4 regions of the Neorhizobium sp. 2083 genome follow, and region 1 is predicted to be linked to each of the others. Evidence: riboswitches for the same ligand, from Rfam matches in the RefSeq annotation. Region 1 holds a riboswitch; each other region holds the start of a gene.
The links. Region 1 has a riboswitch for cobalamin ahead of J2X76_RS28630 (DUF1636 domain-containing protein). Riboswitches for the same ligand answer to the same signal wherever they lie in the genome.
Positions count from the first base shown of each region.

Region 2: linked by a shared signal. The riboswitch ahead of J2X76_RS25220 ((2Fe-2S) ferredoxin domain-containing protein) and the one ahead of J2X76_RS28630 (DUF1636 domain-containing protein) in region 1 are both predicted to bind cobalamin.
Region 3: linked by a shared signal. The riboswitch ahead of J2X76_RS03690 (aromatic ring-hydroxylating dioxygenase subunit alpha) and the one ahead of J2X76_RS28630 (DUF1636 domain-containing protein) in region 1 are both predicted to bind cobalamin.
Region 4: linked by a shared signal. The riboswitch ahead of J2X76_RS31275 (class I SAM-dependent methyltransferase) and the one ahead of J2X76_RS28630 (DUF1636 domain-containing protein) in region 1 are both predicted to bind cobalamin.

Region 1 covers NZ_JAVDTC010000010.1:158,226-165,505, forward strand. The annotation lists gene cobG (precorrin-3B synthase) at 1-922, opposite strand, end outside; gene cobN (cobaltochelatase subunit CobN) at 919-4,254, opposite strand; gene cobW (cobalamin biosynthesis protein CobW) at 4,285-5,322, opposite strand; gene J2X76_RS28630 (DUF1636 domain-containing protein) at 5,319-5,729, opposite strand; cobalamin riboswitch at 5,833-6,054, opposite strand; cobalamin riboswitch at 6,114-6,326, shown strand; gene J2X76_RS28635 (CbtB-domain containing protein) at 6,363-6,539, shown strand; gene J2X76_RS28640 (CbtA family protein) at 6,553-7,280, shown strand, end outside.
Region 2 covers NZ_JAVDTC010000007.1:271,705-278,984, forward strand. The annotation lists partial or broken gene J2X76_RS25205 (3-methyl-2-oxobutanoate hydroxymethyltransferase) at 1-954, opposite strand, end outside; gene aztD (zinc metallochaperone AztD) at 1,086-2,324, shown strand; cobalamin riboswitch at 2,632-2,828, shown strand; gene J2X76_RS25220 ((2Fe-2S) ferredoxin domain-containing protein) at 2,927-3,706, shown strand; gene J2X76_RS25225 (ABC transporter substrate-binding protein) at 3,728-5,224, shown strand; gene J2X76_RS25230 (ABC transporter permease) at 5,232-6,146, shown strand; gene J2X76_RS25235 (ABC transporter permease) at 6,227-6,901, shown strand; gene J2X76_RS25240 (DUF2478 domain-containing protein) at 7,212-7,280, opposite strand, start outside.
Region 3 covers NZ_JAVDTC010000001.1:688,092-695,371, forward strand. The annotation lists gene J2X76_RS03665 (acyl-CoA dehydrogenase) at 1-1,220, opposite strand, end outside; gene J2X76_RS03670 (hypothetical protein) at 1,404-1,532, opposite strand; gene J2X76_RS03675 (transporter) at 1,629-2,624, shown strand; gene J2X76_RS03680 (BA14K family protein) at 2,692-3,144, opposite strand; gene J2X76_RS03685 (BA14K family protein) at 3,332-3,757, opposite strand; gene J2X76_RS03690 (aromatic ring-hydroxylating dioxygenase subunit alpha) at 3,878-5,122, opposite strand; cobalamin riboswitch at 5,224-5,454, opposite strand; gene J2X76_RS03695 (DUF6656 family protein) at 5,620-6,234, shown strand; gene J2X76_RS03700 (L-threonylcarbamoyladenylate synthase) at 6,268-7,245, shown strand; gene J2X76_RS03705 (FAD-binding oxidoreductase) at 7,273-7,280, shown strand, end outside.
Region 4 covers NZ_JAVDTC010000017.1:3,439-10,718, reverse strand. The annotation lists gene J2X76_RS31295 (ATP-binding cassette domain-containing protein) at 1-671, opposite strand, end outside; gene J2X76_RS31290 (ABC transporter permease) at 668-1,456, opposite strand; gene J2X76_RS31285 (ABC transporter permease) at 1,443-2,417, opposite strand; gene J2X76_RS31280 (ABC transporter substrate-binding protein) at 2,421-3,953, opposite strand; gene J2X76_RS31275 (class I SAM-dependent methyltransferase) at 3,959-4,636, opposite strand; cobalamin riboswitch at 4,749-4,952, opposite strand; gene J2X76_RS31270 (FAD-binding oxidoreductase) at 5,221-5,685, opposite strand; gene J2X76_RS31715 (c-type cytochrome) at 6,046-6,420, opposite strand; gene J2X76_RS31265 (molybdopterin cofactor-binding domain-containing protein) at 6,423-7,280, opposite strand, start outside.

The DNA.
Region 1 (7,280 bases):
GCGGATCGCTCGGTGAGGTGACGAAGCCATTGTTACCGGCAAAGGCGATGAGCGCTTCACAGGCGGTCTGCGTGGCGAAAAACAGCAGCGAGTGGTCGAAGGCCGGTTTCAGGGATCGTATTCCCAGCCGTTCGGCTTCGTCGCAAATAGCGATCAGATCCTCTGCGCTCGCCTGCCCGAAGGCCGGGCCGACGCCTGCTGCGAAAAGATTTTCGGAAACGTGGAAGTTTCCGAAAGGCGAGGCGGCGGGACGGGCGGCGCCATTCTTCGGCAGCCCGGCCGCGAGGTCACGGCCGCGCGCCGTGGTTCCCATCGCTGAAAGCTTGCGCAGCAGTTCCAGCGTCGCCGCGATCGCATCTGTTTCACGTAAAACATTGAAAATGCGGCCTGTTGTTTCCGTGCCGCCCAGAAGCAGTACCCAGCCTGTGCCTTGCGCGGTGGCAACGGCGACGAGCCGGATATCGGCGAGAAGATCGGAAAGCCCGAGCCGGCTACCACCGTCCACCACCACCGACATTTTTGGGGCCAGGCCTGCGATCTCGCGCGCGCCTTGGCGGATCGCTTCGGCTATCGGGTTCGGATCGGCGATCTCGGTTTCGTCGATCCCGGCCAAAGGTGGGGTTTCGACCGCGAGGCCATCGCGCAACGGCAGGTTCACGGCCCTGACATCGGCATCGAGAATCGGGGCCGAGGCCTCGCTCAATCCCCGGACCTGCAGGTTGCCGCGGGCGGAAATATCGAGAATGCCGTTTCCATGGCGTCGTGCCAGCCGGCAGAGTTCAGCCAGCTGTGCCGGCGTGATCGCCTCGGTCAGGGCGACGCGGGCGAGAAGCCCGTCGCCAGTCATCATCGGAGCCGACAGAGCGGGGCAGGCACCGCGGCGCATATCCAGCGTATTCCGATCGAGGGAGAGCGATGTCATGCGACCTTCTCCCGGGTGAGCATTTCGAGTTCGGCATCCACCGCGTTGCGGCGCGGGTGCCAGAGGCCGCGGCGAAGCGCGGAGCGGAACCGTTCGCCCATGAAGCGTGCGCCTTCCGGGTTCTGGCTCAGCAGGAAGTCGCGGACGGATTCGTCGCCGAGATATGCATCGTAAGTCGCCTCGATCAGCGATTGCGGGATGGCATGGGTGGTCTCGGCAAAGCCGATCAGCCGGTCGACGGTCTCCACCAGTTCGGCGGCGCCACGCGGGCCGTGGCGCATCTGGCCGGCGATGAAGCGCGGGTTGATGGCGCGGGCGCGCACCACCCGGGTCACGGCCTCGGAAATCGAGCGGGCGCGGGGTTTTTGCGGGTCGGTCGTGTCGAGGGCGATCACATCCGCCTTGCCGCCGAGCGCTGCTACGGCCGCCGAAAATCCGCCGATGAAGGCGACATCGGCCGAACCGTCCAGCAGGTCGCGGCTGGGATCGTCGCCGGTATGGACGAGAAGATCGGCCATCTCGATGCGGTTTGCGAACTGGCCGGGCACAGGGCTGGCGTCGCCCTCCGCCCCGCCGAAGGCATGGCTGGTGGCGTCGAGATAGAGGCGGCCGAGCTCCTCGCGTTCGCCCCAGCTACCCTGCGCGAGCTTTTCCTCGATGCCGGAGCCGTAGGTGCCGGGCGCCGAGCCGAAGATGCGGGGCGGCAGGTGTCCAAGCCTGGCTGTCTCTTCCGCAAGAGGATTGTCGCCCGGCGCTTCCTCGCGGTTGGCGATGGCACGCATGGCGGCGTCGAGCAGGGCGATCAGGGCGGGAAACATGTCGCGGAACAGGCCGGAAATTCTCAAGCTTACGTCGACGCGAGGGCGGCCGAGCGCTGCCGGCGGCAGCACCTCGATGCCGGTGACACGGCCGGTCGCCATGTCCTGCACCGGTTTGGCGCCCATCAGCGCCAGCACCTGGGCGACTTCCTCGCCGCCGCTGCGCAGGGATGCACTGCCCCAGAGATCGAACACCAGGCTTTTCGGCCAGTCGCCGTGATCCTGGAGATACCGCCGCAGGATTTCGTCGGCCGCCCGTTTGCCGAGTTCGAAGGCGGTGGGCGTCGGCAGGGTGCGAGGATCGCTGGCGAAGAGGTTGCGGCCGGTCGGCATCACGTCGCGGCGGCCGCGGGCGGGGGCGCCGGAGGGACCGGGACGGATGTGCTTGCCGTCCAATGCGTCGAGCAGGGCCTGGCGTTCCCCCTCGGCGCTTTGGAGCCGCAGCGGATCGTCATCGCCGGGCGCGGCCTGCCCGAAAACGTGCTGGCCGTCCTTGATCGAAAAGTCCTTGAGGTCGCAGAGAAAGGCGTCGATGCGGGTGAGCGCCGTATCCGGATCGTCGTTGTTCGAAACGCCGGCTTCGCCGGCCAGGCCTGTATCGCGCGCGGTCTCGACGATCAGCTTTGCCAGGCGGTCGCGGCGGCGGCGATCGAGCCCATCGGCCTGGGCATATTCATCGACCAGCAGTTCGAGCTTCTTCTGTTCGTCGGAAAGGCCGGCGCCGGCCAGAACCGGCGGCAGATGGCCGATGGTCACGGCAGCGATCCGCCGCTTGGCGACCGCCGCCTCGCCCGGGTTGGAAACGATGAATGGATATATGACCGGCAGGCCGCCGGTGACGATCTCGGGGAAGCATTCCTGCGACAGCGCCACGGTCTTGCCGGGCAGCCATTCGAGCGTGCCGTGCGCGCCCACGTGGACGATCGCATGGGCGCCCAGCGTCTCGCGCATCCATTGGCCGAAGGCGATCAGGGCGTGGCGCGGGGGGAGGTCCGGGCTGTGGTAATCGGCACGGCGATCGGCATTGCGGCCGCGATCGGGGGCGAGTGCGACGGTGATGTTGCCGAAGCTCGCGGCGCGAAAACGGAAAGCGCCATCCTCCAGGTCCTGATCCGCGTCAGGCGCCCCCCACGCCGCCTCCGCTGCCGCTGTGGAGCGGTAGGCGGCGGATGCGTGGCTGGCGGATCTGGCGCTCAGGCGATCCAGAAGGGCCCGCGCGTCCTCGGGAATATCCGAAACACCATAGCCGGCTACCGACAATGCATGCAGCATCGCCAGCACGCTTTCCGGCACGTCCAGGCCGACGGCGTAACCGGTGCGCCCCGGCGCACTCGGGTAATCCGGCATCAGGATGACGACCCTGCGTTCAGCGCGGGGCGTCGCCTTCAGGCGAAGGAAAGCGCCGATGCGGTCGGCGACCTGTTTTACCCGATCCGGTTCCGGCTGGTTGACGAGGTTTGCGGAATTTTCGCCCGCCTTGAAGGAAATCGCGCCGGCCAAGATGCGCCCGTCGAGTTCCGGCAGGACGACATGCATGGCGAGGTCGGCGGGGTTGAGGCCGCGCCGGTTTTCCGCCCAGCCTTCGCGCCGCGTGGTGGCGACGACGATCTGGAAAACGGGCACGCCGGTGCGGTCGAAAATCGTGTCGCCGTTCCCGTCCGTGCCGCTCGCAAAGGCGGTGGTCGAAAGGATCGCCGCGGGATCGAGATCCAGGATTGCCTGTTCGACGAATGCCAGGGCTTCCGCATCCTTGAGCCCGCTCACGAAGATCGGCATGGGTGCGAAGCCGCGTTGTGCCAATAGTTCGAATAGCGCGTCGATCGGTGCGGCATCATTGGCGAGCAGCATCGAGCGGTAGAAGAGGATCGGCAGGCGTGGCGCATCCGGCGCAAAGCCCGAAAGGAGATCGGCGGCTGCGACGATGCCTTCTGCCGGCCTGTAGAAACCGGCTTTCGGCATCGGCATTGCCGCGGGAAGGATATCGACCTTGCCGGCGGTTGCCTTTCCCGCCGCGAGGGCGGCAAGCCGTCTGGCGAGAAGCCGCATATTGTCCGGGCCGCCCTCGCGAAAGCAGGCGAGGATCGCGGAAAGCTGATCTGGCGAAACCGTCGATGCTTCGGCCAGCCGCTCGTCGCGGATGCTGCATTCGCCGGGCAGCAAGGCAAGTGCGATCTTTCTGGCACGTGCGAGCCGCGAAAGCTCCTCGACGCCATAGGACCATCGATCGTAGCCGCCAAGGATGCGCACGAGGATGACCTTGGCCCGGGCGGCCGTCTTCTCGATCCACAGGTCCACGGACATCGGGTGGCGGAGATCGGAGAGGTTGGTCAGGCGCAGCGTTGCGGCGAGGCCGGCCTCATCGCTTGCCGGATGCGCGCTGTCCCAAGCGGCCGAAACACCGTTCAAATCGCTGCCGGAAAAGGACAGCACCACCACATCGGCCGGCGACTGGTTGAGGTCGACCGGTTCGATCAGGTCGTCGAGCGACGACGATGTGGTGGCGAGTATATGCATCCTTTTCTCAGACTGCTTTCCTACGGCCGATCAGGCGGCCAGCATCCTTTCGATCGCGGCGCGGTCGATGCCTTTTTCGCCGATGACGACGAGGCGGCTCGCCCGCGTTTCGCCCGGCGCCCAGGCGCGGTCGAAATAGTGGTTCACCCGCGATCCTACCGCCTGGACCTGCAGGCGCATCGGCTTGTTCGCGACTTCCACGAAGCCTTTTATGCGCAACACATTCTCTGCTTCCGCCGTGGCGGAGATGCGGGCTGCGAGGCTCTCGGCATCGGCTACCGCGGCCAGATCGACGACAAAACTATCGAAATCGTCGTGATCGTGATCCAGTTCGTCGTCGTGATGGGTCTTGCGGTTTTCGATATCGTCCTCGACGGCAAGGCCGAGCCCGATCAGCACGGCCGGGTCGATGGCGCCGTTGGCGGCCGAGACGATCTTGACGGCGCGCGGCAGATGGGCGGAGACGCGGTCTTTGGCGGTGGCAAGGCCGGCGACGTCGAGAAGGTCGCTCTTGGTGAGCACGATCATGTCGGCGCAGGCGACCTGGTCCTCGAACACTTCCTCGACCGGATCGTCGTGATCGATCGAGCCGTCCGCCTGCCGCTGGGCTTCGAGCGCCTCGTGGTCGTCGGCAACGCGGCCTTCGGCAAGCGCCAGCCCATCGACCACGGCAATGACGCCATCCACCGTCACGCGCGCCTTCACATCCGGCCACTGGAAGGCCTGGACGAGCGGTTTTGGCAGCGCGAGGCCGGAGGTCTCGATGAGGATGTGGTCGACACGCGGTTCGATGGCCAGGATCTGGTCGATCGCCGGCACGAAATCATCCGCCACGGTGCAGCAGATGCAGCCGTTGGCGAGTTCGATGATGTTGTCCTCGGGGCAGCTTTCGATGCCGCAGCCCTTCAGTACGTCGCCATCGATGCCGACATCGCCGAACTCGTTGACGATGATCGCCAGCCGCTTGCCCTTGAGGTTCTCGATCAGGTTGCGGATCAGCGTGGTCTTGCCGGCTCCCAGAAACCCGGTGACGACGGTGCAGGGAACGCGGTCGAACGAAACGCTCATGATGGCATGTCCTCGTGATGATGAAAGGGTGGAATGCGGGCCGTCATGCCCTTGCCGCGCAGGCAGGCCGGGCGGCCGCGAAGGGGAAGGAAACCGCGCTCGTCCTCGGCCAGCATCATCGCCCCGGTAACGATGTCATCGACATTGTCGAGCGACAGATGGCCGAAGACATAGGACCAGCCGCTGCGGTGGTTGAAAGCCGCGCTCGGGCTCTTTTCGCAATTGGCAAGGCAGGTGACGGGCTTCACCGCGATCGGCTTGCCGGCGGCCGCATCACGCAGCGCCGCGATCAGCGCGATGCCGGGCCGGATTTCGCTATCAGACTCGTCGCGGCAGTTGGTGCAGACGAAGATCGTAACATCGGCCGGGTCGCCGCTTGCCGGATCATCTGGTCGGAGGTCACTCATCGGTCAGCCGCGTTCCCGCCGGGGTCGAAAATCGGGGCGCGGAGCAGGAGGCCAAAACCCCCTGCGGTGATCGAGAAACTTCCTCCGGAGCACCCCGCCCGGTGAAGCAGAATTGTCGGACGGCAGGTCTCCTGGCTCGCGGGTCGACGCCATTTGCCTGCCTTCCCGGTTTCCCAGTGGCTTGACGGCCGAACGGCCGTTTTAGGCAATGGCTCGCCGCCTACAGTTGCGGGGGCAGCCGCGGCATTGACCCTGAAAGGGTCGCACCGCATTCTCTCTTAGCCCTCCCCGTTGCCGGAAAGGGACCATCTCCTTCCAAGTACGCCCGGTCGCACGCCCATGTCAATGCGTCGCAAAGGCGATTGCCGTGACGCCGAATTCGTCTATAGTGGCCGGGCCTATGGTGCCCGAAAGGGTTTAGAGGGAATGCGGTGCGACGGAATTTCGACGTCCAACCCGCGGCTGCCCCCGCAACTGTAAGCGGAAAGTCTTGACCCAAAACGGCCGTTCGGCCGTCAAGCCACTGGGAAACCGGGAAGGCGGGACAAGGCGTCCGATCCGCGAGCCAGGAGACCTGCCAAAGGCGGCAAAGAACTTGAACGGCCCTCGGGTGGAGGGCGAAAGGACGAGACCATGGTTACGAATTCTGCTGCAACTGCAGTCAGCCTCTCCGCTTCGAAGATCATTCCCCTCAGCATGACGGCCCTGCTCGGCCTGTTCATCGTCGGCTTTGTCGGCTTCTCGCATCTGGAAGTCGTCCACAATGCCGCCCATGACACGCGCCACTCGCTCGCCTTCCCCTGCCACTGAGGAGATCTCCCAAATGTCGCTGTTTCGTAACATCGTCTTCACGGCGGTGATCGCCGGACTGTTGTCCGGATTGCTGCTCACCGTGATGCAGAGCTTCTCCACCGTGCCGCTGATCCTCAAGGCGGAAGTATTCGAAAATGCCGCACCCGAGGCGGGCCACAGCCATGACGCTGCACCCGCGGCAGCCGGTACAGCGGCACCTGCTGCCGATCACCATCATGAAGAAGAGGCCTGGGCTCCGGCCGACGGTTTCGAGCGCTTCATCTATACGCTCGCCGCAGACATGCTGTCCGGCATCGGCTTCGCCCTCGTCCTGGTCGCGGTTTCGGAAGCATTCGGCGGTTTCAGGGGCTGGCGCGGCGGCCTGATGTTCGGCATTGCCGGCTTCCTCACCGTCATCCTTGCGCCCGGCCTCGGCCTGCCGCCGGAACTGCCCGGCATGCCGGCAGCCGAACTCGGGCCGCGCCAGGTCTGGTGGGTCTCGACGGCTCTCTGCACCGCGATCGGCCTCGGCCTGCTCGTCTATACGCGCTCCGCCGTGTTCGCGGCCCTGGCGATCGTACTTCTTATCGCTCCGCATCTCGTCGGCGCGCCGCTGCCGCCCAGCCATGAAACGGCGGTGCCGATGGATCTCTATGCCCGCTTCGTCAACGCGGTCTATGCCACCAATCTGGTGTTCTGGGCCGTGCTCGGCGCGCTTGCCGGCGTGGTCCGCGAACGATTCCGGGCCGGCGAGGAAGT
Region 2 (7,280 bases), on a different contig from region 1:
CGCATAGCCCCCAGCCGCGGCCCCAATCCTATTCCCGAGTTCGTCATACCGTTTGACGAAGCGTGGTGCGAAGTCGTTGAACAGACCGAGCATGTCGTCAGATATCAGGATCTGGCCGTCGCAGGCTGCTGAAGCACCGATCCCGATTGTCGGAACCGGGATAGTCCCGTTACCTCCCGGGCGAAGGTCTCGACCCTACCCTCAATGACAACCGCGAAGGCTCCTGAGTTTCTGACGGCCTCGGCGTCACGCCTGATCTTCGCAACCTCTTCGTCGGAATGACCGACGGACCGGTATCGGGCCCGCAATATGAACCTGCTGGGGCATCAGGCCAATGTGAACAAGAACGAGGACGCCCCGAGAAGTGAGGAAGGAAATGGTCTCGGCCATTTCCTCACCACCTTCAAGTTCGACCGCATCGCATCCGGTTTCCTGGAGAATGCGCACAGCATTGCGATAGGCCAGCTCCTTGGATTCCTGGTAGCTTCCAAATGGCATATCGACGACCACGCAGGATTTGCCGACACCTCGCATCACCGCCCTGCCGTGCGCAATCATCACGTCGAGCGTCACCCCCACGGTGCTGTCCAGACCGTAAAGCACCATGCCGAGGGAATCTCCGACAAGCAGGAGATCGCAATGTTCATCAACGAACCGCACCATCGGCGTTGTATGGCGGTCAGGCATACGATCGGCGTTCCACCCTTCATCGCCCGGATACGACTGGGGTTTAAGCGTGTGGCGGAGCCCGCGGCACTCATCGCGCCTCTCCTGTCCCACACTCGCGCCTCTTTCGCGATCATCCGGTTGTCGAGGAGCTTGGTCTTGCCGATCCGCACGAACAGTGCAACGACGACCGGATCTTCTATCCTGCCGACATTCTGCAATGCGCATGGGATTTTTCGAGTTCCAACCAAACCTTGTTCGTGCCGCCCCAGGAGATTGACAACTCATGCCTATGTAATGTTATTACATCCTTGATGAATGTAACGTAATAACATTATTGATCGCACGATTGACCGCCGGGCGCTATGCAGCGGCAGTACGTCGTTCGTGGAAAACCTAACAACAACGGAAGGAACCCAATGAGACCAGTTCACCCCCGTGCACGCATCATAGCCGTTGTGGCTGCAACTTTTTTTCTCGTTGGCACTGGCGCCATAGCGGATGAAGATAAGGAAACGAAGGAGGCTTGGCGTCTCTTCATCGCCGATCATACTCATCCGGTTGTCCGAGCCATCGATTTTTCCGACGGCAGGGAACTCGGCCGCTACAATGTAAAGGGTCATGCCGCTTTGACGGCGAGTGCGTCGGGCCGGACGGTGTTCGTCGCCCAGAGCGAAGCCGATATCGTCCATGTCATAAAGACCGGCATCGACTTCTCCGATCACGGCGAGCATCGTGACCTTGACGTTTCCGATCCAGCCCTTCTGCCCGTCAGCTTCGAAGACAAGCGGCCGGGACATGTGGTTCCGCACGACGATCACGTGATCGTATTTTACGACCTTGGCGGCAAGGCCGACGTTATCGACGAGATGGCTCTTCTCAAAGGCGAAGCCGAGGTCCGAACCGTCGACACGACTAAACCCCATCACGGAGTGGCCGTTGCGATGGGTCGCCATGTACTTGTCTCGGCGCCGAACGCTGAAGTGGAAACGACGCCGAATGAACTGCCGCCACGCGTCGGCCTTCGCGTGATTGATGAGAACATGAGGCAAGTCGGCGAAATCAGCAAATGCACGGACCTTCACGGCGAAGCGACCTCAGCTCGTCTTGTCGCGTTCGGATGCAAGGAGGGTGTGCTCGTTGCCCGGCCCGGAGGAATCGACGGACCGAAAATCGATATCCTTCCCTATCCGCCCGAATTTCCGAAGGGCTATACAGGCACGCTTCTCGGCGGCAAGGCGATGCAGTTCTTCCTGGGCAATTACGGCGAGGACAAGGTCGTTCTGATTGATCCCGATAACGAGCACCCGTTCCGGCTGATCGAGTTGCCAACCCGCCGGATCGATTTCCTTGTCGATCCCGCGATGCCCCGCAACGCTTACATCCTCACGGAAGATGGCGACCTCCATGTGCTCGACGTGGTCAAGGGCGGAATCGTCCGCAAGGCAAAGATCACCGAGCCCTATAGCAAGGATGGCCATTGGCGCGATCCACGTCCTCGCCTGGCGGTGGCCGATGGGCATATTGCCATAACTGATCCCAGGCATTCGCTTGTCCGGATTGTCGATGCGCAAACCCTAAAAGAGACCCGAACGATCGCCGTGCAAGGGAAGCCCTTCTCGGTCGTCGCGGTCGGCGGTTCCGGCTTAGCACACTGACATCGCGGGAACCACGGTCGGAATCCGGGAATTCCGCTTCCGATTCCGACCAATTCGCTTTGAAATGACGATACCGCACGCCTTGGCTGACGGCCTGAAACTGACGAACCGGGCCTCCTGCCGCCGGCTGCGATCGTCGATCAGCGGTCCAGTGCTTCCCGAATCCTGCATCGTCTCCACAATTATGGTCTAAAAGCGCCGCTTCAGGATCTTGCCGGTGGAGCCGAGGTGAAGAGGCGCGTCGGGATCGTCAGCCAGCGTGACCGTGTGCCATCCGATGGCTGGTTGACACCCGGCTACGGCAGTATACGGTCTGCGCCGTCAAGGTTCTTCCGTCTCTGCGACGGAAGCTAAGAGGGAATCCGGTGTAAACCCGGAGCTGTCCCGCAACTGTGAACGGCGAGCCGTTCGTCCAACATGTCACTGGCAGAGAATGCCGGGAAGACGGACGATCAAGGCTTTGACCCGTAAGCCAGGAGACCTGCCTGACGTTTGGGATTTCCGTGGTCGGGGTGTGCCACAGGAATGAAGGTGCTTTTGGGCTCGCGCCCGATCGCGCCGTCATTTTTGCTGCCTCCTCGCAAGTGATAGAGATTGAGGCAGTGGGCAAGGACGACAACCTCACCGACACGATATCGAGGCGTGCGATCCTGCTGATCGCCAAGTCCGCGTTTGCGGCTTCGCCGCATCTCGAAATGCAACGCCTGGCCCATCGCATCGCGGTGTTTCACCCTGGTGCCAAAGTCCGTTTCGCATTTACCGAACAGGGCACGCCATCCCTCCGCGAGGCCTTGTCGAGCCTGTTGGACCAGGATGTCGATGCCGTCGTGATCGTACCACTCGTCCTGCCCATGGAGCCGAGCTTTCATATCTGGCTGACGAGATCCCTGAAGCGGTGGAAGGCTTTGGCCGAGCGGCCGTGGCCGGCCCTGTCGATCACAAGGGACATTGCATCCAGCCCGCTGATGGCTCCGCTTCTTGGCGATCTGCTTAAAACGACAGAGGCGCTAGCAGAAACACCCGGGCGGAAATTCTCTGCCGAGGGTTCGTTGATCCCACCACAGAAACGGCGTGTCCTCGTTTGCGAAGGCGGAGCCTGCAACAGCGCCGGTGCCGACGCCATCTGGAACCACATCCGCAACCAGCAGGAACGCCGCAATCTGCGTGTGGTCGGCGACGGCACGATGACGGTCAAATCCACCTGCCTCGGTCCCTGTGGTCTGGCGCCGGTCCTGCAGGTCTTTCCCGAGGGCACTTATTGCGGCGGCGTCACCGAAGAGGCGGTCGACCGGATCATCACAGAACATCTGCTCGGCGGCCATGTCGTCGAGGACTTTGCCTATCACCCGACTGGCCGCAAGCAGCGACTTCGCGTGCGTTAAAACAAGACTAAGGAGAGAGACTTGCCTTCGAAAATCCTATCCGGCCCCACGGCGGCCTTGCTGGCCGCCTCGGTATTCGTCGTCGCATCCGCTGCTGTTGCGGCCGAGCCGTTGCGGATCGGCGCGACATATATCACCAGCGGCACCGATCCGGCCAGGGCATCGAACGGCTGGGCGCTGACCAGCCATGGTGTCGGCGAAAACCTCTTCACCGTCGACAAGGAAGGCAAACTTGTTCCCGAACTTGCGGAAAAGGCAGAACGTACCGGCGATCTGACTTGGACGATCACGCTGAAGGCCTACCGGAGGTTCTCCGATGGAACGCCGGTCACCGCCAAGACGCTCGCGGCGGGTTTCGACAACACCTTCGCCAACAACAAGGCGGCGCTCGCCACAGGCGGCAAGCTAAGCTTCGAAGCGGCCGGCGACCTGACTCTCAAGGTCACGACCGAGAAGCCGGTTCCACTCATCCAGTCGCTGTTCGCCGAATGGCCGCTGATTGCCTACAAGCCGGTTGGCAACGGCAATGCCGTGTTCACCGGCCCCTACAAGATCGCCGGCTTCAAGACGGATGCGTCGATCAAGCTCGAACCGAACGCCTATTTCGCTGCCTCGGAAAAACGCTCGCCGGTCGAGTTCCGCAAATTCGGCGAAGCACAGACGATGACGCTGGCGCTGGAATCGGGCGAACTGGACCTCGCTTTCGGCCTCCCGTCGGAAGCGGTGACTCGCCTGAAGGCGAATCCGGAACTCACCATCAAGTCGTTCCCCGTCGGTTATCAGTATCTCGCGTTTTTCAACACCACGCGCCCGCTGCTCGGCGACGTGAAGGTGCGCCAGGCCCTGGATTTCGCTTTCGACCGCAAGGAACTGTCGGCCGCGATCAGCGGCGGCGAGCCGGCAACCGGCGCCTTTGCCTCCTATTTCCCGTTCGCGGGCAGGCAAGCCCGACCAACGGACCTTGCCAAGGCAGCGGCGCTTCTCGATGCGGCAGGTTGGACGAAGGGTGCGAGCGGGATACTCGAAAAGGACGGCAGACCGCTTCGCCTCCTTGCGATTACCTATCCTCAGCGTCCCGACCTCGTGACCATGCTTCCGGTCGTGAAGGCTGAACTCGCGAGGATCGGCATTGCGGTCGACACACAGGTGGTCGAGAACATTTCGCAGGTCGCAGCCGCTGGTGATTTCGATATCGCGCTCTGGGCGCAGCATACCGCCCCGAGCGGCGACGCCGCCTTTTTCCTGAACTCGATGCTGAGAAGCGGTGCTTCGCTTAACTACGCGAAATATGCTTCACCGGATTTCGACGCGATCCTCAATCGCTTCGCAGCCGAAGGCGATCCGGCGAAACGCGTCGCGATCGCGCTGGATGCCCAGGCGCGGCTTTTCGCAGATGCACCGGCTTCCTTCCTCGTCTCACCGGTTTGGTATGTCGGCATGTCGAAGCGGTTGAAGAATTACGAACCTTGGGGTTCGGACTACCACGTTCTGCGGGCCGATATAGGCGAGGCAAAGTGAGATAGACATGCATCCGGTTCGGCTCGGGATCCAATCCATCACCGGTATGTTGGTGATTTCGCTGGCGTCTTTCACCGTCATCAATTCGATGCCGGCCGATCCGGTCGCGATCGCCATTCGTGTCTGGAACCTGCCGGCGACGGATGAAACCGTCGCTGCGCTGCGAGCGGAATGGGGGCTCGATCAACCCCTGCTGTTTCGTTATTGCGATTGGCTTACGCGTTTCCTAACGGGAGATTGGGGCCGCTCGTTCCGCACGGGAGAGCCCGTGCTCGGTGAATTCCTGGAGCGCCTGCCCATCTCGCTTTCGCTGGGTATTGCGGGGTTGGCGCTTGCCATCGTCTTCGCAATCCCGCTCGGCTTCTTCGCCGCCGCCCATCCCAAAGGCGTCGCCGATCGGTTTAGCCGGACCCTCTCCGTTTTCGTTCAGGCCGTGCCGGGATTTTGGCTCGGCCTTGTCGTGCTATGGGTGCTCGGCGTGCAGCTTCGCTGGATCAGGCTCCTCGCCCAGGATTGGACGGCCGCGGTCCTGCCGATCCTGCTGATCGCCCTGCATTTCGTCGCGGTCCTCGCACGGGTCTATCGGCGTGACCTGATGGAGACCGCAACCCAGCCCTATTTCCGCACGGCACTCGCCAAGGGCCTTTCGGAGCGCCAGGCGCTGTGGCGGCACGGACGTTGCGGAGCACTGTATGCTCTGCTGGCTGCTGTGCGATCCGAAGCCGGCTGGGTAATCGGCAGCACGGCGACGATGGAAATTCTCTTCGGTCTGCCCGGCATCAGCCAATTCCTCGTGCAGAGCATCGCCGCCCGCGACCAGATGGTGCTGCAGGCTTACGTCATGGTCATCGTCCTCTGGATGCTCGTCATGAATCGCGGCGCCTATCTCGCAATGCGCTTCCTCGATCCGCGTCTCGCCTGATGGTCCGATATTGCCTGCTTGCGGTACTTGCCGTCTTCCTGGTCCTCGGTGGGTTTTGGCAGCCATATGATCCGGATGCCGTGGATATCCTCGCCCGTCATTCAGGCATGACGGCAAGCCATCTGCTTGGGACCGACCACCTCGGCCGTGATGTTCTGTCCCGCATCATGGCAGGTGGCTGGCGGACGACCTGCGTCATCCTTGCCGTCGGTCTGACCGGGTTCACGGTCGGCACGTTTCTCGGCACCGCCGCTGCCGTTCTCGGGACCTGGCGCGAAACGCTCATCCTGCGCTCTTGTGAATTCTTCATCATGGTGCCGACGCTGGTCGTGGCTTTGACGGCAGCGGCGATCTTCGGCCTTTCGCCGCTCAGCGCCGCCCTGGCACTCGGTCTTGCCGGTGTCGGGCCGCATGCGCTGCTCGCCCATACGCTGAGCAAGCGGGTGCTGGGCCAACCCTTCATTCTCGCGGCACAAAGCCTCGGCGTCTCGTCATTCGGGATGATTTCCCGTCATCTGCTTCCGAATACGCTGCCCTTGATGTTTGCCTATGTTGGAAACCAGGCGGGCTTGGCGGTGGTGGCCTATGCCTCGCTCGCGTTCATCGGTCTCGGTGCGGATCCCTCGCAGCCGGATTGGGGTGCGATGGTCTTCGAATACCGCGTCTTCATCTTCGACCATCCGATGCTGATGATCTGGCCGGGCACAGCAATCGCGATCACCGTTTCGGCACTCAACTGGGCTTTTGACGATTAGCATGAATGCCAGCCACAGTCCGAACATCGCCGTCATCCACCAGTACTCCGGATCGGCAAATCGATCCCAGATGTCCATCCTGTAGGTCATCCAGATACCGGTTGCGCCCGAAAGCGGGATCGAGATGCGCACCTGTTGCGAAAAACGCCGCTCTATATTCTCGAAAAGAGACCAGGCTTGCTCGACCGTTCCTCGTGATCGGGACATCGGGAGAACGATTAGCGTTACGAAGGCCAACCCTCCGATCCAGTGGATGATGGCAAGAACGTGCAATACGCGCACGACCGCGATATCATCCATCACCTGACTCTCATGCTCTTGCCCACATCGCCTCATCTACCGGCCTGCATGTTGTTCGCAAATACTCGGCCGCCACCTG
Region 3 (7,280 bases), on a different contig from region 1:
TTTGCGATCGGCGTCAGCAGCGCTGCGCGTTCGGTCCAGTGGCGGGCCTCATCGCCTTCGGTGTGGTGCGACATGTCGATCGCGTGGGCGCAGGCATAGCAGATGGCGCGTGCGCCTTGCGTCAGCGCCTTCATGGTGACCAGCGTGCGGGCAATATCCGGGTGCTCGATGATCGGGCTCATGCCTTCCCTTTGGCCTGAGCCAGACCAGCCGGGCGCCTTGCCCTGGGTGCGCTCGCTCGCATAGGCAATCGCCTTCTGGGTGGCTGCCTCGGCGATCGCCACGCCCTGCATGCCGACCGCGAGCCGGGCGTTGTTCATCATCGTGAACATGCAGGCGAGGCCCTTGTTCTCCTCGCCGATCAGCCAGCCGACCGCACCCTTGTCCTCCTCGTTTCCGGGAGAATATTTGCCGTCGCCATAGATCATCGTGCAGGTCGGGGAGCCGTGGATGCCGAGCTTGTGTTCGATCGAATGGCAGAAGACGTCGTTGCGGGCTTCGAGCGATCCGTCCTCGCCCACCAGGAATTTCGGCACCAGGAACAGCGAGATGCCGCGGGTGCCGGCGGGGGCATCGGGAAGCCGCGCCAGCACCAGATGGATGATGTTGTCGGCGGCATCGTGTTCGCCCCAGGTGATGAAGATCTTCTGGCCGAAAATGCGGTAGCTGCCATCGTCGCTGCGCTCGGCACGGGTCTTCAGGACGCCGAGGTCGGAGCCGGCATGCGGCTCGGTCAGGTTCATGGTGCCGGTCCATTCTCCCGACACCATCTTTGCAAGGTATTTTTCCTTCAACGCATCGCTGCCATGGGCGACCAGCGCCTCGATCGCGCCCATGGTGAGCGTCGGGGCCAACGCGAAGGCCATGGAGGCGGAATTCCACATTTCCAGCGCCGCGACGTTGAGCATATGCGGCAGGTTCTGGCCGCCGAACGCTTCCGGCGCTGTCAGTCCATTCCAGCCGCCTTCCCGCCAGTGGCGGTAGAGTTCCGGCCAGCCGTCCGGTGTCTTCACCTTGCCGTCGCTGAGACGAGCGCCCTGTTTGTCGCCGATCTCGCCGAGCGGCGCCATTTCATTGCCGGCGAACCGTCCAGCCTCTTCCAGGATCGCCTCGACCAGATCGGCGCTCAGGTCCCCGAACCTGCCGATCTCCAGGGCGTCCGAAAGGCCGGCCACGTGGTTCAGGGTGAAGGCGATCTCCTCGACCGGTGCCTTGTACATGGTGTTCCTCCTCCTCACGGGTTGCAGCCGCGACTGTGCTAGTCTAGCCGATTCTGTGCTGCCGGCATTCCTCACCTGCTTTTTACGTAAACGTAAATATACTTGTCAATGTCGGTTCATCGAGGCCGGCTCGTCGATGAGTTCGTACTCATCGTTAGGCAAATGCAGGAGCCTCGCGTCCAGTCATGCCGGAAGCTCCGGATCGGCGCGCTCGGCGGCGGCGACAGCCTGGGATTGCTTGCGGCATTCGTCTTCGGTCGGCATAGAAATCTCGCAGTCGAGCTGCCGGCAGCGGTGCGGGCTGGATGACACGTTGATGCTACTCCTTCTGCTTTAGAGAATCTTGTTGAAACCACCGTTACACAAGAGGTCTATGGAGTGATGCCTATGCTTCCGGAACCCTCGCCCATGTCCCTCATGAACCCTGCTGTTCCAGGCCTCGTCTGGGCCTATCGTTTCCATCCGGGTTCAGCGCCCTGTACCCGGTTGCCGCTCGATGCGGCGCGCAGCGATCTGGAGGCCGGGGACGGGTTCCTCTGGCTGCATCTCAATCTCGCCGACAGCCGGGTCAACGCCTTCCTGGAGAATTTCCCGGGCCTGACGCCACCGGCGATCGCGGCGCTCACCACCCATGACACGCACGCAGCCGTGACGCTCGACGAGCAGCTCGTTTATGGAACATTGGTCGATTTCCAGCGGGAGTTCGACAGCGAGACGCGCGATATCGGCTGGCTGCATTTCTTCGTCTCGGACCGGGTGATCATCACCACCCGCCTGCAGCCCCTGCGCTCGATCGACCGGGTGCGGGCAGCGATCGAAAAGAACGCCTCGCGCTACAAAAAGCCGATCGACGTGTTCGAGACGCTGGTGGCCGAATTCCAGCGCACGCTGATCGCGCTGGTGATGGAACTCACCGAAGAGATGAACATCATCGAGGATTTCGTCTACGACAACACGCCGCGCGACGAGAGGCGCAGGCTGGCGCCGATCAGGCGGACCGTGGTCCGGCTGCATCGGCACTTAAGGACCGTGCTGACGCTGCTGCGGCGCGCTGCGGCAAGCGATGACGATGAGATGCCGCCCGGTTTCGACGATGCCGCTTCGCGGCTGATCGGCCGGCTGGAGGCTGCGGACCACGACGTCTATGCACTGCAGGAACGGGCCCGGCTGCTGCACGAGGAAATCGACTCGAAGCTTTCCTCCGAGACCAACCGGCACCTCTACATCCTGTCGCTGATGACCGCCTTCCTGCTGCCGCCGACCTTGGTCACCGGCTTTTTCGGCATGAATACCTCGTCGCTCCCCTTCGCGGGAAACGGCAACGGCACGGCCTATGCCTTCAGCCTGATCGTCATCTCGGTGCTTGCCGCCTGGTGGCTGCTGAAACGCACCGGAATTCTCTGAACCGCGGACGAACGAATACGCGTCCGGCTTCGATGCCGGACGAGCTCGACAGTCTGGCCATGCGTTCCTAGAAATAAGGCGAATAGCAGGTCTGGCGCGGGCCGTAGTTCGGCTGGAAGGAGTTCGAATAGGCGTCGTAGGAGCGATAACGCTCGGCGCACCATTCGTAGTGACGCGGATTGATGTCGTCGCCGCCGTCATAGGCGGGGGCCGGTTCGACGTAACGCGGCTGTGCGGCGATGGCGCCGCCGATCAATGCGCCTGCGCCGAATGCGGCAAGCGGGAACCAATAGCCGTTGTGGCGGCGATAACCGGGACGGTAGTCGCGGTGGCCGCGATATCCGCCATACCAGCCGCCGCCATGACGGCGGTACTGCACGAGGGCCACGTCTGGACCGGCGTTCGTTTCCATCCCGGCCGCCGGAGCGGCCATACGCGGCATGGCCTGAGCCGGCATCAACGAGCCGGCGAGAACGGCAGCGGCGATCCCCGCGACCGCAAGCGTCTTGAAAAACGTCATGTTAAGCCCCCAAACCCTTGGCTATTTCAACTTCGCCGGTAGATTATGCTGGATATCCCGCGAGTTCAATTTCGGCGCGACTTTAGGAAATTCATCCTGAATGCGTGATTAACGTCGTTCCGACGAAGGAAACCCGGCCGCGCGTCTGCAGCGGCCGGGTTTTCGTCTTGAGACGACCAATGCCTGATTACCTGTAGGGCGAAACGCAGGATCGGCGGATACCGGCGCTCGCTACGTAAGTGTTGTCGAAGGCTCGATAGGTCCGGTAGCGGCTTTCGCACCAGGCGACGTGGCGGCTGCCGTAACCCCGGTCCGCCTGGATGGCACCGCCGATAAGCGCGCCGGCACCGAAGGCTGCCAACGGGAACCAGAAACCGTTGTGGTAGCGATAACCGGGGCGGCGTTCGCGGTAACCGCGGTGGCCGCCATACCAGCCGTAGCGGTCACGCCGGCCGTAGTCGCGCCGCAGCAGCTGGACATTGGTGATATTGCCGGTGTCGGAAATGCCGGCCGGGGGAGCGGGCATCTGGATGGCCTGCGCGGGCACAAGGCCGGCAAATGTGGTCGCGACGGCGACCGCCGCCGCGGTCAGGCGCAAACGAAAAGCACTCATCCTGGGTTTCCTCTCATGGTTTTCGATTGAAAACCTAACGCAGGCCACAGGACTTCGTTCCTATGACCGGCCGCTTCGCAACGAACGGCCGATCACGAATTGGCGATAAGCAGCAATAGATCAGGCGACGATCGAAAGCTTCGCCTGGTCGCCCTGCAGCCGGTTGACCATGAAGTTCGAATACCATTCGACGAACTGCATGACGCCGCCTTCGTGCAGCGGCGAATAGGGACCAGGTTCATAAGCCGGCGAGCGGATGCCGAAGGCATTTTCCTCGACGATCTGGCGGTCCTGGTCGTTGGTCATGTTCCAGACATGCGTCAGCTCTTCGAGATTGTAGTCGACGCCCTCGACCGCATCCTTGTGAACCAGCCATTTGGTGGTGACCGCCGTCTCCTCGGGCCCAAGCGGGGTGACCCGGAACGAGATCGCGTGGTCGCCGAGAATGTGGTTCCAGCTGCTCGGATAGTGGAAGAGCAGCATGGTGCCGATCGAGTTGATCGTCACGTCGTCGGAAAGCCTGCGCTGGACGGCGTTGCGGCCGGTCATCGTGTAGCTCTCGGCATCCTCGATCAGCGGCATGCGCGCAACGCGGAACTGGCCGGTCTCGTCCATGCGGAATTCGCTCGGCAACCCGGCCTCCTCGCAGCGCTGCCAATGGGCGGCGATGACCGGATCGTCCTTGGCGCCCTGGACGCCGGTCGCGGTCGGCGATTCCGGATAGGTGCGGCAGAGTTCCGGATGGTTCGCGGCGCAGTGGTAGCACTCGCGGTTGTTTTCCCAGACAAGCTTCCAGTTGCCCTTCTCGATGATCGTCGACTGGTGGGCGACCTTGGCTTCCCACAGGCGATGCGGTGCCAGATAAGGTTCGATCGAGGCCCGGACCGGCGCGAAATCCGGCGCTTCATTGGCAAGGCAGATGAAGATATAGCCGGCGACGCTCTCGCAATGGACCTTCTTCATGGCGAACTGGGTCTTGTCGAAGTCCTGGCCCATCTGGCGGCCGACCAGAAGCGAGCCGTCCAGCTCGTAGGTCCATTGATGGTAGGGACAGACAAGCCGGACCGCCGAGCCATGCTCCTTGGTGCAGACGCGGCTGCCACGATGACGGCATGTGTTGTGCAGGGCGCGGATCTGGTTGTCACGGCCACGCACGACGACGACCGGATAATCGCCGATCTGCAGGGTGAAATAGGCTCCAGCCTTGGGCAACTCGCAATCATGGCCGACGAACAGCCAGTCGCGATACCAGATCATTTCCAGATCGAGCTTGTAGTAACTGGGATCGGTATAGAAGGCCTGCTCGAGGCTGAAACCTTCGCGACGGTTCTTGAGCTGCCGCAGGGCCTGATTGCGAATTTCCATATAACCTTCCTCGTCAAAAATGGACAGCGGAAGGACATGGAAATGCCGGCCGGCCTCAAGGCCCACCCCAAACCCTGTCCCGAACGCCCGCCGCGTCCGGTCGTCGTCTTTTGTCCCGAGGCTGGTTTCCGGGCTCAGGAGCTGTCCCTTGAGGGGACGGGCCCAGCGCCTTCCCGGGCGGCCTTTTCGGCTCTTTCCCAGTGGCTCATGCCAGGCTTTGTTGCTCCACCACCGTTGCGGGGGCAGCGCCGGATCGAGGTTTTCAAGGCCCCTGCCGGCTTCCCAATTCTCCGCCTCCCTAGTTCGGCGGCACCCTGAGATCGAAGCGGATATAATCATCGAGCATGCGTGTCGCATAGGCGACATTGCGACATCGGCAACCGCGTTGGCGACAGCGGCAAAACGGGTCAAAATGCAACACTCCAGCTCCGCGAAAGCGAAACCTGTCATTAACAGATAGGCCATAAAATCCCGGCTCGAATGGGAGCGACGCCACCGTGCAGGCAAAGGGAAAGATCCGCTACTACGACGCCCCTCCACCAAAGCCTCCGGCGCCGGTGGTCGTGAAAACGGCTGCCCATTCGGAATTCCTGCGGACGGGGCGCATTGCCCGCTACAATCCGATCTGGCTGCCGGCCGAGCGCCGCTATCTCACCCATGACGAAGTCGCCGAGCGCACCGGCAAGAGGCTCGAGGCAGCCGGAGAAGCCAGCCACAACCGGATCAACTCCTTCCACCGCTCGATCAAGTTCCCGAAGATCGTCTTTCATCACACGCTCGATGAACGGCCGCATCTCGGCTACTGCCACGTCACCGCGGCAAGAACTCTGCTTGCACGCGGCGTGCCGGTCAGCTGGTCCTTCTACATCGCCAACTTCTTCTCCGAGATCGGCGACAAGGAAACGTTCTTCGAGCGGATCAGCACGGCCTATTCGCGCATGTATTTTGCCGTCGCGGTCGAACGCGAGGCCGGCCAGCCGCTGCAGATCAACCGCTCGATCCGCAAGAACGGCCTGCTGTTCCAGACCAACGATCCGACGGAAGCGATCAAGAACGTGCTGATGCTCGGCACTTCCAATGAAATGCTTCGCGAGATCATCAAAAAGCTTTGAAGCCGGACTGGTCCGCGTTATTGACGGGCGGACATGACGGCTCAGATCATCGACATCACCCGGGAGCATGACGGCGCGCTCGCCAAAGCCTGCGCCGTGCTTGGCGACGGCCTGCCGGTGGCAATCCCCACCGAAACGGTCTACGGGCTTGCGGCCGATGCCACCAATCCCGCCGCCATCACCCGGATCTATGAAACGAAGGGCCGGCCGCGCTTCAACCCGCTGATCTGCCACATGTCGGACCTCGACATGGCCGAGCGTTATGCGGAGTTCGATCCCATTTCGCGAAAACTTGCGGAAGCTTTCTGGCCGGGTCCCCTCACCCTGATCCTTCCCCTGAAGCCCGAAAGCGGCATCCATGCGCTGGCGACGGCGGGGCTCGACACGGTCGGCATCCGGCTTCCCAAGGGCTTCGCCTCCGAGCTCATCCGCGCCTTCGGCAGGCCGCTCGCGGCGCCGAGCGCCAATACGTCCGGCAAGGTAAGCCCAACCAGCGCTGCCCATGTCGCCGACGATCTGGGCGACAAGCTCGTTCTTATCATCGACGGTGGGGCGGCTCCGGTCGGGGTGGAGTCGACCATCGTTCGCGTCGAAGACGGCGTGATCCGGCTCCTGAGACCCGGCGGAGTTGCCGCGGAAGAGATCGAAAAGGCGACTGGCCTCCAGGTGATCCGGTCTGAAGGACCAGCGGCGATCATCGAGGCCCCCGGCATGCTCGCGTCCCACTACGCGCCGGGAGCGGCGGTCAGGCTCAACGCCGACCACGTCGACGAGGGCGAAGCGCTGATCCGGTTCGGTTCGGCTCCAGTCGCCGGCGTCGAACTTGCCAAAGCTGTTTTCGACCTGAGCCCCTCCGGCGATCTTGCGCAGGCCGCGGCAAACCTGTTCGACTATCTGAAGCAGGCCGACGCGACCGGCGCTGCCCGCGTCGCCGTCACGCCCATTCCCGACCATGGGCTCGGCGAAGCGATCAACGACCGGCTGGCACGCGCCGCCGCCCCGCGCGAATAGGCCGGAGCAAGAGAGGAAGAGACGCTGATGGATAT
Region 4 (7,280 bases), on a different contig from region 1:
TTGACGTTCCCTTGCTCCAGCATCCGTCCATCCCGCAGCACGGCGAGCTCGCCCCCCAGGCCACGGGCTATCCGGACATCGTGTGTTATAGCGACCACCGCCCGTCCGTCATCGAGGATCTGGTTAAGACGCGCTATTGTTTCATCGACCCGATCGTCGTCAAGGCCCTTGGTCGGTTCGTCTGCAACAATCACCGACGCGTTGGTGGTTAAAGCGCCAGCGAGCAAGACGCGCTGTGCCATTCCGCCCGACAGCATGAAAGGATAATAACGCTCCACCTTGGGATCGAGGCTGACACTGGAGAGCGTGTCTCGTGCTCGTGCACGAGATTCATTTCCCGCCACCTGCGGCAGTACATGCATGGTGGGGTCGAGGGAAGAGCGCGGCTCCTGCGGGACCAGCGCCATATGGTGCGACCAGTAGCGTCGAAGTGCCTGGCGATCTGCAAGATCCACAGTCTCTCCATCGAATTCAATGCGACCGCGCGCCGTCAGTCCCTGAGGTAGTAGCCCAAGAACGGCCTGCGCGATCAGGCTTTTGCCGCTCCCAGTCTCTCCGATGAAAACGACAGCTCGTCCGCGGTCGACGGAGAAGTTGATCCGATCGACCAGCAGCATTCCAGACGCATCTGTGACCGTGAGGTTGGTCACGCGCAGCGCAGGTGACGTCATCGGACCTCCGCCAGCCGTTGCCCTGCAGCCATGCAAGATAGCACCGTGAGGAAGAGGGCGACGCATGGAGCGGCGATCTGGAATGGCGCTGCGTCCATGTAAGGCAAGAGCTCCGTAATCATCGCTCCCCACTCCGGGGTTGGGGGCTGTAGCCCAAGCCCCAGAAAACCTAATGAGGATATCGTCAAGACCGCGCCACCGAGGCTAAGTGTTGCAAGTGCGGTGGTTTGGGGAAGAATCCGGGGCATGACCTGTCGTAAGAGGATCCGCCATTCCGCAAGGCCTGCGATTCGTGAGCTTTCGATATGCGGCTCGGTCAGGACGGTTGCTGCAATGCTCTGGGTTATCCGTGCGAATTGTGGCCACTGCGCCAGCGAAATGCCAACAAGGACCGGGACCGCGCCGCCCCCCAACAGTCCAGCCAGCACCATGGCCAGAAGAAGACCTGGAAAGGCGAGCGCCAGGTCAGTAAGTCGCATCAAGGCGGCGTCAATCAAACGGTTCGAGGCTGCGGCCGTAAGGCCGATTATTGTGCCAACCGATGCGGCCACAACCATCGACGTCATGGCAATCCCAATCGAACGGGGCAGTGCGTGGATCAGACGGGCGAAGACGTCGCGCCCGAGATGGTCGGTCCCAAGAGGGAAGCGAAGCGATGGCGGCGTCAGCGCCAGCATCAAATCCTGGTGCAAGGGATCTCGATCGCCGACTGCAGCGACAATGCCAAGGGTCGTAGCCAACACCAGGCCGACGACCAGATATGGTTTGCGGTTAGCGGGACCCATGGCCTTGATCCACAAGACGAGGGTCGGGCCACATGCAAACGAGATCGGCCACGAGGCTGACGAGTGCATAGCTTGTGCCGATCAACAGCGCGCAGCCCATGACCACCGGCACGTCACGACCGAGCAACGCCCTCACGGTCGCATCGCCGATGCCAGGATAGTTGAACAACGTTTCAACGACGAAGAACCCATCCATGAGATAGGCAAACTGCAGCGCTGCGAAGGTGACGATTGGAACGCCCGCATTGCGAAGGCCATGGCGGACGAAGGCTCTGATACGATCGAAGCCACGCAGATGGGCGTAGGTCATATATGCCGCCTCCAGCACTTCGACGACGGCATTGCGTATAATACGCACGGACGGCGCCATCAGGCCGAGCGCCAACGTCACGGCCGGCAGGACCAGATGCTCAGGCCGACGATAACCGGCAGGCGGTAGCCAGCCGAGGGCGAGCACGAACACCGAAATCAATGCGATGCCGATCAGGAACGTTGGGAGCGAGGAAAAGGCTGCAGCCGCCAACGCAGTCACGCGGTCGATAATACCCTTGGGCTTCAGCCCTGCCGCAATTCCAAGCGGCAAGGCGAGGAGGTAGGAGAGCAGCCAGGCGATGACGGCCAGCCGCAAAGTATAGCTACCCGCCAGCAACAGCTCTTCGGCAACCGGTCGCCCAGACACAAAGGATCGGCCTATGTTTCCTGTGATGACGGAACCGAGCCAGTCGCCGTATTGCGCGAGAAGCGGGCGCGACAGCATCTCGGCGTCGCGGATCTGTGCGACCGCCTCTGGTGATGTGTTTTCTGCGCCAAGTCGGCTGACCGCGATCCTGAGCGCCATGTCGCCGGGTATCGCGTGGATCAGCACAAAGCAGATCGTGGCGAGAATCAAGGCGACGGCAATCGCCTCGAAGACACGCCGCAAGACAGCGCGCGGAACGGCATGACGGACCGCGCGCCGCATCGATCACTCCTTGATCGACAGATGGTTGAGCGGACGGGTCTGCATGACCGGATCTGCCACAAACCCTTGTAGCCGCTCCGAAACCGCGTATTTTTCATCGGTAAAGGTGATCGGAATGACCGGCAATTCGTCCTGCAGAATGTCTGCCATCTTGCGCTGCAGAGGCAGGCGGGCTGCAGGATCGGTCGTGCGATTATATTCCGCTACAGCTGCCCGCATGGCCTCGCTCTTCCAGCCCGTCGCTCCGGTGGCATCGGTACTCGGCGCATCGGTCGCGAAATCGCTCGTGAGCCGTGCGACCGGATCCGGGACCTGATAGATCATGGTGCGAATTCCAAGGCCGAGTTCCAGCGTCCCGTTGTTCTGCGCTTCTGGGATCAGGCTTGATTCCCCGACCTGAATAGTGAGGTCGAAACCTACTGCCTTGAGCTGGGCCTGGAGCGCCTCTGCAATGACGGGCAGGTAGGCACGTTGCGGGAAGGTTCGCATCATGCCCGCAAACTTGACGCCATTCTTTTCCCGAATGCCGTCAAGGCCGCGAGCCCAGCCCAGTTTGTCAAGGTTCGCGTTCGCTTGCGCCAGATCGAAGGTCTGGGGCTTGAAGTCGCTGAAGTGCCATCCCTTCATAGCGGGCGGAAAATACTGATTGGCGGCAAGTTCTGCGCTGCCCATGATCGTGCGGGCGATGGCGTCTCGGTTGACGGCGAGGCTGAGCGCTCGTCTGATTTCGACGTCCGCAAACTGAGGTTTTTTGACATTGATCAGCATCATCACGACACGCGGGACCGGCGCACGAACGATATGCGCTTCGCCAGAACGATCGACCCGCGATACAGCCGTGGTCGGGATTTCCAATACGAGGTCGCCTTCGCCCGCAAGCGCGATATTCACCCTGGTTTCGGGATTCGGTACGCCGTCCACGCGAACCCGCTCGATTTTTGCCCTTTTACCCCAATAGCCATCGTGCCGGACAAGATTGAGCCCCTGCGGTAGCTCGGCGCTTTCAATGCGGTACGGCCCGGTCGCGACGATGCTGGTGACCTCTCCACCTGGACCGAAGGATGACGGGGCCAAGACTGGAACGGCCGGGTCGAGCAAGTAGGCGAGTAGCGGGGCGAATGGTTGCTCCAGCGTGAACGTCACAGTGCTGTCACCAGCGGTGACGCTTTTTACCTTTGCATTTTTGATCAGGCTGCCGCGAGGAAGAAGCGCCGTAAAGGAAGCGGCCACGGCGCCTGGTGTCATATGACTGCCGTCATGAAAGGTGACGTCGCGACGCAGATGAAAGATCCATTGAAGCTCGTCGGCCGAGGTTTCCCATCGCTCGGCAAGTGCTGGCAGGGTGGCGGCCTCCGGGTTCGTCTGGACCAGGGTCTCCGTCACTCCGTTGGCCCGAAGCTGAAAACCTCCTGTCTGGGTGTCGAGCTTCTGAAGCTGGAAGGGCTCGACGACGCGCATTTCGTCCTGCGCGAACAACGAGACAGGTGCGCCAAACATAGCCGCGATCAACGCGGCTAACCAGATATTGCGAGACATGAGGATCACTCCGGGGCGATTGCGGTGAGAATGAAAAAGGTGATCGGCGTGTCTGGATCGTCGTAGACTGCGCCGTATGGATCGCCGGGCATCAGATGGCGCCAGCTTTCGACTCGACCGAACCCGGCGTCAGCCAGGAGGTGGCGAGCATCGGCCTCGGTCAGGCCATTATAGAAAGGGAGATCTGCGCCGAACTGATCGCGGCTGTCGTTCACGCGATGCCGAAACCAAAGCCCATCAGACAGCAGCAGCTTTCCGCCGGGTCGCAGGATCCTGCGCGCCAGTGCGAGCGCTGCCTGCGGGTTTTCAAGTGTCCAGAGAACGTTGCGAAGAGTGACGATATCGGCGCTCTCGGACGGCAACGCCGCTTCGTCCATTGTCTTGTTGATAAAATCGATGTCAATACCGGCTTCGATGGCGGCCGCCTTGGCATGGGAAAGCATCTCTAAAGAACCATCAACTGCAGTCGTTCGATGGCCAAGGCCGGCTGCTAGGAGCGCGCATGCACCCGTTCCCGATCCAAGGTCGACAACATCGCGTGATTCATCGCCCAACGCGGCACGGAATACGGCACGCCATGATGAGGCGTCGCGACGATGGGATGCGGTCCCATCGAATTTCCAGGCGCGAGCATTCCAATGGTCTGCCATATTGGCGGCAGTGATAGGGGAGACAAGTTGCATCCGGTCCTTTTCCTCCATTTGCCGTTTGGCAGCGGCAATCCGGAGGACGAACCAACTCATTCCTGTCAGGACAATGAGCCACGACGCCGCTCCGACGGCGCGCCCCGGCCATCGAGCTTCAATCTGTCGGGGCAGGTCTCCTGGCTCACGGTTCGTCGCCTTGTCCGCCTTCCCGGGGGCAATCCCAGTGGCTAGTTGGACTTGGCTCTCCGCTCACAGTTGCGGGGGCAGCTCCGGAATGGCCTTGCGGCGTACCGAATTCCCTCTTAGCCCCGACCGGCTCACACCGTCGGGGACCTCGACGGAAGGAGGCTTACCTGAAAGCGCCGAGGTGTCAACCGCATCTACAATTCAGGACGTATATTCAAGAACCATAGAAAACGACGAGTTGCTGTCAGGATTAAGTTCTCCTTCGGCTCTTAACGTTGGAAAAGCATATATCTCTGATCTGCATAAACTTTGAATCAAAGTTTGGATGGGTCGTAAGTTCGTACCCCTTCAAGGCGAATAGGTCGATCTAAAGCGCCCGATCCGGAAATCGTAAATGGGTATTTCCGTCGCCCCAACCGCAATCAGTTCGGCCATCACGTCGCCGACGCGCCCATGACCGGGAGACCGTCCTCGACATAGCCTTCGCAACCGGACCAGGTGCGGATGACGGACACATGGGCGAGCATCGGCAGGATCGGCAGTAGGGAGCGCAACTGGCCCGGCAGGCGGGCTGGGTCCGCTTTGGCATGGCCGGTCTCAAGCGGGACATCGGTGCGCTCGGCTCCGCCGCCGAAACCGATATTGCCGCGCTCGACCTGGCGCAGATAACCACCGCCGTGGTCATGCGCCCAGACGCCGACAACAGGCAGGATGCGATGCGGTAGCGGTTCCGTCACGCCCATCTGCGGACCTCTGGCGCGGATCGGTACCGTTTCACCAAACTGCGCCGATATCCGCGCGCCCCAGGCGCCGGCGGTATTCAGCAGGTTGGCGGCGGCATAAATGCCGTCGGAGGTTTTCACCTCGAAACCGTAGGCGCTCTTGCGTATCGCCTTCACGTCGACCTCCTCGACGATCCTAGCACCGTTGCGTCTTGCCGCATCGGCGAAGGCCGCTTACGGCTTGGGGCTGAACGACGACCCGGTGGTCTACGCCTTGGCGTCGCATTCTTTGGGCTGATCGCCCACGCTATTGCAGCGGTTGTCGCGTCGTTGGCGATAGCCGCGCAAAAAGGAGCTTTCGAGAGGTGACGTAAACGCAGTCATTCCGCCCGCGTCGAGCTATGCTGCAATAGGTAGGGTTTATTACCCCCGGGCTCCGCATGGCAGATGAGGGCGAACTCCAAGAGCGCGGCAAGGTCATCCGCAAACATTCATCCTGGTGGGCGTCGGTAAATTAAAAGCACTCGACGAAACGCTTCACTGACCACCAAGCGACTTGAGATAGGCGATGATGTCCGCCCGATCCTGATCCCTTGGAACGCTGAGGGTCATTCGCGTTCCGCGCACCGCCTTGGCTGGGCCTGCGAGATAGTTGTCAAGTGCATCTTCGGTCCAGATGATGCCAGAGTTTGAAAGTGCGGTGGAATAGGCATAGCCCTCGACGGACCCAGCTTTTCGCCCAACGACGCCGTTAAGGGAGGGCGCGGACTTCGTTTCGGGTTGAACCGAATGACACCCGGAACAACGGCTGAAGAGCTGCTGGCCCCGAAGCGGGTCGCCTGCGTCCGCGGCGGCTAGGCCAGGGATGCAGACCGTTGCGATGGACAAGATCGAACGTAGTGCATGTAGCATAGTCACGCTTTCAGCTCTTCTGGATTGACTGGCAATGTTCTGATGCGCTTGCCGGTCGCTGCAAAAATGGCATTGGTGACGGCAGGGAAGACGGCAGACGTCGCTGCCTCGCCTATCCCTCCGGGCGCTTCGGCACTTTGTACGATGTAAGTTTCCACGGGAGGGGCTTCATCGATGCGAAGCGGCAGATAGGTATCGAAATTGCTTTGCTCGACGCGGCCCTGGCTGAACGTGATGGCACCATAGAGAGCCGCAGTCAGCCCATAGAGCGCACCACCTTCCATCTGGGCGGCGATCGTATCCGGATTAACCGTCAGGCCGCAGTCGACCGCTGTGATGATGCGTTTCAGGCGAACCGTTCCATCTGTCGCAACCGACACATCGGCGATCATGGCGAGATAGGTTCCGAATGCGAACTGAACCGCGACGCCGCGGCCCTGCCGCCCAATCAAAACCTCACCCCATCCCGCCTTTTTTGCCGCGAGCTCAAGCACGGCCAGCGCGCGCGGATTTTCCGAGAGTAGCCGTCTGCGATAGTCGACGGGATCGGCCTTCGCCGCTGCAGCCAATTCGTCGATGAAACTCTCGACCACGAAGGTGTTGTGGGAAGGTCCGACACCTCGCCACCAGCTTGTGAGCACACCCTGCGGCTCCACCTGCTTGAATTCCACATGGATTGCGGGAAGCTTGTAAGGTGGATGGGCGGCACCCTCGACGCCGTCGGGATCGACACCATTTCGCATGGCGGCAGGTGCAATTCGCGCAAAAATCGAAGACCCGGAAACGCGGTGTCTCCAGGCGATCGGATTGCCTTCGGTATCGATGGCCCCTGATATCCGGTCGTAATAGTAGGGCCTGTA